2 regions of the Spirosoma sp. 209 genome follow, and region 2 is predicted to be linked to the other one. Evidence: riboswitches for the same ligand, from Rfam matches in the RefSeq annotation. Region 2 holds a riboswitch; the other holds the start of a gene.
The links. Region 2 has a riboswitch for thiamine pyrophosphate ahead of thiS (sulfur carrier protein ThiS). Riboswitches for the same ligand answer to the same signal wherever they lie in the genome.
Positions count from the first base shown of each region.

Region 1: another riboswitch for thiamine pyrophosphate. It lies ahead of B1C80_RS17125 (TonB-dependent receptor); the one in region 2 lies ahead of thiS (sulfur carrier protein ThiS).

Region 1 is NZ_MVEC01000009.1:433,010-437,424, reverse strand. Features, by position in the region: gene ribH (6,7-dimethyl-8-ribityllumazine synthase) at 1-129, opposite strand, end outside; gene B1C80_RS17135 (tetratricopeptide repeat protein) at 251-946, opposite strand; gene B1C80_RS28885 (DUF4926 domain-containing protein) at 1,014-1,256, opposite strand; TPP riboswitch at 1,338-1,432, shown strand; gene B1C80_RS17125 (TonB-dependent receptor) at 1,516-3,918, shown strand; gene B1C80_RS17120 (PQQ-dependent sugar dehydrogenase) at 3,915-4,415, opposite strand, start outside.
Region 2 is NZ_MVEC01000023.1:108,719-113,133, reverse strand. Features, by position in the region: gene B1C80_RS25585 (alpha/beta hydrolase family protein) at 1-697, shown strand, start outside; gene B1C80_RS25580 (SDR family oxidoreductase) at 798-1,538, shown strand; gene B1C80_RS25575 (hypothetical protein) at 1,775-1,972, shown strand; TPP riboswitch at 2,265-2,356, shown strand; gene thiS (sulfur carrier protein ThiS) at 2,482-2,685, shown strand; gene thiC (phosphomethylpyrimidine synthase ThiC) at 2,688-4,415, shown strand, end outside.

The DNA of each region.
Region 1 (4,415 bases), on a different contig from region 2:
GGCCCCTTTGTAGAGGGCTTCGGTCACCTCGGTGTTCCACTCGGCCACCAGGATAGCAAACCGCCGGTGGCTTACATCCGGCAGTTCAGAAGTGGCGAAAACGCTCAGGTTTTTATCGGCTGAAGACATGGGTCATGTGGCCCGGCAGGCCACGGCTGAATGAGAATCGGATGAAGAAATAGGGGCTAATAAAAAAGGGACAAACCCGATTCGGCTTTGTCCCTGGCAGTATTGATTGATTCAGATACGCTTACGACTCGCCGACCGCTGCTTCGAGCACGGATTTATACTTCTTGGCACTAACGGCCTCGGCAGACTGCGCGTACTTGTCAATAATTTCGTTGTATACCTCGATGGCTTTATCGTTCTGCTTGGCCTGCTCGTGAGCAACAGCCAGTTTCAACAGATAACCCGCCGTGAAGAATTTGTTCGGCTTGTAGTCGGCGGCTTTCCGGTAATGATCGGCGGCCTCGTCATAGCTTTTCTTCTCCATGTAGGCGTCGCCAATGAGGGCATAAGCGCGGGCCTGAACCAGCAGGTCAGACGAACTGAACTCGTTCAGCCGTTCGATAGCCGCGTCATATTTGCCTTGCTTCAGAAGAGCCACACCGGCGTAGAAGCTAGCCAGATCACCAGCTTTGGTAGAGCCATAGTTGTCAGCAACGGCCAGCAGGCCCGGCGTTTTACCATCGCCATTGAGGGCTTTGTTCAGCGAATCGGCTTCAAACTGGTAGACCGAGGGGAACAGTTCAACCTGGGCGGTTTCGTCCTGGCTGCTCTGGTAGTACCGATAGCCGAAGAAACCGACAATCAAGGCAACGATCACCCCAACCACGCCCAGCACGATCGTACGATTCTGCTGAACGAAGTCGCCCACTTCCTCTAATTTGCCTTCTAATGCGTCCGGGTCTTCTAAAAAGTCCAATCCGGGATTCTTTTTGCTCATGCTTTTGCAATTTGGATTGCAAAATTAGAAGTAATTGTGGTTACGGAAAAGGATAATGCTCAAAAGTTTACGAATTCAGGGCTACCTGATCGGCCGTGTCGCGTACGCTCATGATTTCAGACGACCGAACGGGCCGAATCTGATGCGGTAACAAGGTCTCTACAGCCACAGATTCACCGGTTAAGGTTACAAATTCAACCTCGAATGCTTTGCTTTCGCCGTAAACCGTTACAATTGTACCTATGTCACCCGCTTTCAGTCGCTTACCAGGTATATCTTCTTGTAAAACGATCAAATCAAACTCAGTCATATCAATACAGGCATGGTTCTGAGAGTGAAACGATAGATATGGCCGCTTGTTTTATAGAAATAGTGCTAACTTTGCCAGTGCTAATCTTCTAAGGGGTGCCCCAAAACAACGGGCTGAGATTATACCCATTGAACCTGCGCAGGTAATGCTGCGAAGGGATGGTAACACCAGGCTGGCTAGTCGGGCCTGATTTCAACTTTATACATACAACCTCAATACAGGTAGGTTCGGCCCCTTTGCCTATCGTCGCTTTTTCGCTATGAAAAAACAGACGACCTCCTATCTCACCACTACCCTCGCGGCCCTGTTGTGGCTGGTCAGCCTGCCCGCCTGGGCTCAGTATTCTATTTCCGGTACAGTCAGCGATGCGGAGGGTGGACCGCTGCCCGGTGCGGCTCTGACCATCGAAGGAACCTATACCGGCACGTTTGCCGATGCGTCGGGGGCCTTCCGGCTCACCAATCTCAAACCCGGCCCGGCCACCCTACGGATTTCGCTGCTGGGCTACGAAACCCAGACCCAGGCACTGGACCTCAGCCAGAACGCTACCGTAACGGTCGCGCTCCGGAAAGCAGCCATCGCCGTCGACGAGGTCGTGGTCAGCGCTACCCGGGCCAATCAGAAATCGGCCATCGCCTATACGGACGTGACGCGCCGGGAGCTGAACAAACTCAACCTGGGGCAGGATATTCCGCAGCTGCTCAACTTTACGCCATCCATTGTTACGACTTCCGATGCGGGCGCGGGCGTTGGGTATACGGGTATCCGGATACGCGGTTCCGATGCAACGCGGGTAAACGTGACGCTCAACGGCATACCGTATAACGACGCCGAATCGCAGGGTACTTTCTTCGTCAACATGCCCGATTTTGCCTCGTCGGTGAGTAGCATCCAGATCCAGCGCGGGGTCGGTACGTCGACCAACGGGGCGGGGGCGTTTGGGGCGTCGGTGAACATCCAGACCAATTCGCTCGAGAAAAACCCGTATGCCGAGACCAATATCTCGGGCGGCTCGTTCGGTACGCGAAAAGTGAACGTACTGGCCGGAACCGGCCTGCTCAAGTCGGGCGCGATCCCGGGCCACTTTGTACTCGATGCCCGGCTGTCGCGCATCTACTCGGACGGGTATGTGGATCGGGCGTTTTCGGATCTGCGCTCGTTTTATCTGTCGGGCGGGTATTACGCGAAGAAAAGCTTTGTTCGGCTGAACGTGTTCTCGGGTCAGGAACAGACCTACCAGTCGTGGGGCGGGGTGCCCGAGAGTCTGCTCAAGACAAACCGGACCTATAATCCCTACACCTACGATAACGAAACCGACAACTACCAGCAGGATAACTACCAGCTCATCAGCTCGCACGAGCTGAACCGCAACTGGCGCGCCAACCTGTCGTTTTTCTACACAAAAGGACGCGGCTACTACGAACAGTACCGCGATGGCGAAGACTTCAGCGACTACGGGCTGCCCAACGTGGTTATCGGCGACTCGACCATCACAAAAACCGACTTCATTCGCCGGCGCTGGCTCGACAACGACTTCTACGGCACGGTTTTCTCGCTCGACTATAACAGTTTCGGGAAGCTGACAGCCAACATCGGTGGCGGCTGGAACCAGTATGAAGGCAAACACTTCGGCGAAATCATCTGGGCCCGCGTGGCCGGGGCTACCAACATCCGGGATCGGTATTACGATAACGACGCTACCAAAAACGATTTTAACCTCTATGCAAAAGCGTTTTATCAGGTCAGCAACCGGCTCAACGGTTTCCTCGACATGCAGGTTCGTACGGTATCGTACTCGTTCCTGGGCTTCAACAACCAGCTGAAAAACGTACAGCAGGACGACCGCCTGACGTTCTTCAACCCCAAAGGCGGACTGACCTACACGATCAACGACCGGAGCACGCTGTACGCATCGGTGGGCGTGGGCCATCGCGAACCCAACCGCGACGACTACACCCAGTCAACGCCCGCCAGCCGCCCCCGCGCCGAACGGCTGATCGATTACGAAGCGGGGTACAAATGGCAAGCGCAGCGGCTGGCGTTTACGGCCAATGCCTACTACATGAACTACCGCGACCAGCTGGTGCTGTCGGGGCAGCTGAACGATGTGGGTGCCTACAACCGGGTCAACATACCGGTAAGCTACCGCGCCGGTATTGAGCTGGAAGCCGGTACGCAACTGGCCAAAACCCTGCGCTGGAACGTGAATGCTACCTTCAGCCGCAACCGGGTGAAAGGCTTTACCGAATACCTCGACAACTACGACACGGGCGAACAGGTCGCCAACCGCTACGGCGAAACCGACATTTCGTTCTCGCCCGCTGTGATTGCCGGCTCGCAGCTGCTATTCACGCCCGCCAAACGGCTGGAGCTGAGTCTGCTGTCGAAATACGTCGGGAAGCAGTATCTGGACAACACCTCGACCGAGAGCCGGAGTCTGAACCCGTACTTCACGAACGACATCCGGTTCATCTATACCCTGAAGCCGAAGTTTGCCCAGGAAATTGCGTTTACGCTGCTGCTCAACAACGTGCTCAACGAGCTGTATGAGTCGAACGGCTATACCTACGCCTACGTATCGGAAGGGCGCGTAGTAGCCGAAAACGGGTACTATCCGCAGGCTGGGCGTAATTTCTTGGCAGGTATTCGGGTCCGTTTCTAGCGGATTAGCAAGCGCCGGTACGTAGCTGGCTGGCCCGCCGGATGAACCGCAATCTGGTACACGCCGGCGGGCCAGTCGCCCACCGGAATCAGGTAATCGTTCGGACCGCTCACGACGCGAACGGGTCGGGTGTAGGTTCGGCGGCCCAGCAGGTCTACCACGTCGATCTGGGCTGTTCCGGACTTCAGCGCTACGTACCGGACCGTAACCTGCTCGCGGGCGGGCGATGGGAAAACGGTCAGTGCCCCGTCAGTTTCGGGCTGGCTGGCGGTTACGATGGGGGCGCTGAAGAGAAAGGGTTTGCCGATCACAGCCCTGTCGAACTGGGCCGAACTCCACATTAGCCTGGCGTTGGCCACTCCTTCGTTTTCGAGGTAGTCCATGCGAATGTCGTACTGCTGCCCCGCCATCAGCTCAATCTGACCCGTCCATTCGGTATTGGGCTGAACGTCCCACTTGTCGATCAGTAGTTTGTTATTCACCCAGAGCCGTACGCC
Region 2 (4,415 bases):
GCCCGACTCGTATACCACCGGCGCCGAGTTCCCGGTCGTTTATCTGCTCCATGGGTATAGCGGTAACTACAGCAACTGGATTCAGAAAGCACCCGCCCTGAGCCGGGCGGTAGACGCCAACGGGATCATTGTAGTTTGCCCGGACGGCAACTACGGCAGCTGGTATTACGATAGCCCCGTCGATGCGTCGTTCCGCTACGAAACCTACGTCTCCAACGAGCTGGTAGCCTGGGTCGACAGCCATTACAAAACCATCAAAGACCGGCAGGGGCGGGCCATTACGGGCCTGAGTATGGGCGGCCACGGCGGGCTCTACCTGGCGTTCCGGCATCAGGACATTTTCGGAGCCGCCGGCAGCATGAGTGGCGGAGTCGACATTCGGCCGTTTCCGAACAACTGGGACATTGCCAAACGGCTGGGTCCGTATGCCCAGTTTCCCGACCGCTGGGAGCAGCATACGGTCATCAACCTGCTTCATCTGCTGACTCCCGGCTCGCTCTCGCTGATTATCGACTGCGGCACCGACGATTTCTTTTTCCGGGTCAACAACAACCTGCACGACAAACTCCTGGAGCGCAACATAGCCCACGACTACATCACCCGGCCCGGCGGCCACAACTGGACGTACTGGAATACCGCTATATCCTATCAGCTCCTGTTCATGCGGCAGTTCTTCGATAAACGGAAGCCGGGTTGAGCAGCCGTACGACGGCGTTCAGCAGACGCAAACTAGGTCAGGGCGACGGGACCAAACAAAAGGCCCGGGTCGTGGTCTTTCCATAAAGACTACTACCCCCATGAATACGTCAACCAACACCGTCCTGATTACGGGCGGAGCCTCCGGCATTGGCTGGGCCCTGGCCGAGCGGTTTCTTCAGGCAGGCAGCCAGGTCATTATCTGTGGCCGACGCGCCAATAAGCTGCAGGAAGCCCAACAAAAGTACCCACAGCTTCACACGCGCCAATGCGATGTAGGCCAGGCGGCTGAACGAGTAGCGCTGCTCGACTGGGTCCGTACCGAGTTTCCGCAGGTCAATGTACTGATCAACAACGCGGGTATTCAGCGCCGGATGCAGCTGGCCGATAGCCAGGACGACTGGAGCGAGAGCCAGCAGGAAATTGCGATCAATCTGGAAGCTCCGCTGCACCTGGCTACGCTGTTTATTCCGCATTTGAAGCAACACCCACAGTCGGCCATTGTCAACGTAACATCGGGGCTCGCCTTTGTACCGGGCGCGTTTGCCCCGATATACAGCGCCACCAAAGCGGCTCTGCACTCGTTTACGATGTCCCTGCGGCATCAACTGGCCAACACCTCGATCGAGGTTATTGAACTGGTACCGCCAGCCGTCAATACCGACCTGGGCGGGCCGGGGCTGCACACCTTCGGCGTGCCCGTCGGCGACTTTGCCGACGCCATGATGAACGGCCTGCAGGCTAGCGCAACCGAGATTGGCTACGGCACTTCAGAAACCAATCGCATGGCCTCCCGCCCGGAAATCGACGCCATCTTCGCCCGCATGAACAGCCGATTCTAACAAAAAAACGGCAACCCGCGGCTGGCCCTTTCGGCCCGATGCTGATGCCTGGCGAGAGAGCCAGGCAACACTATAATATTTTTTTATCATACATAATATAACTATAGACAAAAGCGCTTACTTTTAGACCATAAACAACATGCTGAACAAATCTGACAGAAGCGGTCATCGTCGGTTTTGTCAGGCTGTCATATAGCCTGCTGGTTGCGTAACCCTCTGTTTAGCCACCTTTTGTTATGGTCACAAAAAGAAAGCAGATAATCCGGGTCGTCTTCGATGTGCTCGACGAAATGAAAAACCAGCTTCGGCTGAATGAAGACTTATCCGTTGCGGCCACCGACCCCGACGAAGCCATCGACTGGGTCTTTGCCGAGATGCAGCGCCAGTTCAACCGCTCCGACATCCGCCTGTCGCGGGTACGGATCGATGCGTAAGAACATCGGGTTGCCAGCCATTACGAACGACGAGGCAGCCGATATGGAGTCGGGCGCCGAGCTGATTGACAACGAGTAACACAACCTTCGTGTAGGAGTGCCCAGCCCCGACCATCTGTGTCGGGGCTGCTGCTTATATGCACCCACTCCTGTTTATTTATGCTCCATCTATCAACTGATAACCAATTCAATAGACATCACTTATCGGCTACCAGGCTACCCTCTGTACCAATAAATTAGTTATCGAAAAATAGATTATTGAAAATCGTTTCTACATTTGTCTTGCTGAAAAGCGAAGCTTTAGGGGTGCCCGTACGGGCTGAGAGATCACCCTTTGAACCTGAACAGGATAATACCTGCGGAGGGAAAAGCGAGACAATAGATTCCTGTAGTGGCTCTGTGCGCGTGGCGCCATAGTGGCCTGCTCCTGTTTTTTCGCCTTCTTTCCGGTTTATCCGAGCGGTTCGCTCCCTGGCTTGTGCTTTTCTATGCGCTGAAGCACAGGTTCCATGATTGTATTCGTCAATAACCAGTCCGTAGAAACGCCCGATACGGCATCGCTCGAGAGTCTTCTCGCTCAACTGGCTATGGCCGACCGCAAAGGCATAGCCGTAGCGGTCAACAATGCCATTGTGCCCCGCACGGCCTGGGCACAGCTTGCCCTGTCGGGCAGCGAAAAAATTACCATTCTACAAGCAACCCAGGGAGGATAACGATGAGCCAGAAAACTGAACAACTGCCTTCGCAGCAGACCATTACGCGCCAGCCCCTGACCGGTTCGCGCAAAATCTACGTGCCCGGCCAACTCTATGACATCCGCGTGGCCATGCGCGAAATCACCCTGTCGGATACGGTCACGCAGGTGGGCAACCGGAAAGTCAGCCAGCCCAACGCGCCCGTAACGGTGTATGATACCAGCGGCCCCTATACCGACCCCGACGCCAGCATCGACCTGCAACTCGGCCTCGATCGGCTGCGGGAACCGTGGATCCGGGACCGGGGCGATACCGAACAGCTGACGTCGTTTTCGTCGGACTACTGCAACCAGCGACTGGCCAACCCCGATCTGGACGCCCTGCGGTTTGCTCACATCCGGTTTCCGGTGCGGGCCAGGGCGGGCCAGAACGTGACGCAGCTCCATTACGCCCGCAAAGGCATCATTACCCCCGAGATGGAGTACATCGCGATTCGGGAAAATCAGCGGATCGATACCCTCAACGATCAGTCGTCGCTCTGGAAACAGCACCCGGGCAACAGCTTTGGCGCCAACACCCCCGCTCCCTATATCACGCCCGAATTTGTTCGGCAGGAAGTAGCCGCCGGACGGGCCATCATCCCGGCCAACATCAACCACCCCGAGAGCGAGCCGATGATTATTGGCCGTAATTTCCTGGTCAAGATCAACACCAATATCGGCAACTCGGTTGTGTCGTCGGGCATTGACGAAGAGGTCGAAAAAGCCGTATGGAGCTGCCGCTGGGGTGGCGATACGCTGATGGATCTATCGACAGGCAAGAACATTCACGAAACCCGCGAGTGGATCATCCGGAACTGTCCGGTGCCCGTCGGCACGGTACCCATCTATCAGGCTCTTGAAAAGGTAAACGGGAAAGCCGAGGCCCTGACCTGGGAGCTGTTTCGGGATACGCTCATCGAGCAGGCCGAACAGGGGGTCGATTATTTCACCATTCATGCCGGCGTGCTGCTGCGCTATATTCCGCTGACGGCCCGGCGCGTGACGGGTATCGTTTCGCGGGGGGGCAGCATCATGGCCAAGTGGTGCCTGGCCCACCATAAGGAAAACTTCCTGTATACGCATTTTGACGAAATCTGCGAGATCATGAAGGCCTATGATGTGTCGTTCTCGCTGGGCGACGGACTGCGCCCCGGCTCCATTGCCGACGCCAACGATGCGGCTCAGTTTGCCGAACTCGAAACCCTGGGCGAGCTGACTAAACTTGCCTGGCAGCACGATGTTCAGGTGATGATTGAAGGCCCCGGCCACGTTCCCATGCACCTGATCAAGGCTAACATGGACAAGCAGCTGCGGGAATGTAACGAAGCCCCTTTTTACACGCTCGGGCCGCTCACAACCGATATTGCCCCCGGCTATGACCACATCACATCGGGTATTGGCGCGGCCATGATTGGCTGGTTCGGTACGGCCATGCTCTGTTACGTTACGCCCAAGGAACACCTCGGCCTGCCGAACAAAAAAGACGTTAAAGATGGCGTAATTACCTACAAGATTGCCGCCCACGCGGCCGATCTGGCAAAAGGTCACCCCGGGGCGCAGTACCGCGACAACGCCCTGAGTAAAGCCCGCTTCGAGTTTCGCTGGCAGGATCAGTTCAACCTCTCGCTCGATCCGGATACGGCGCGGGAGTTCCACGACGAAACGCTGCCCGCCGAAGGCGCCAAAACCGCCCACTTCTGCTCGATG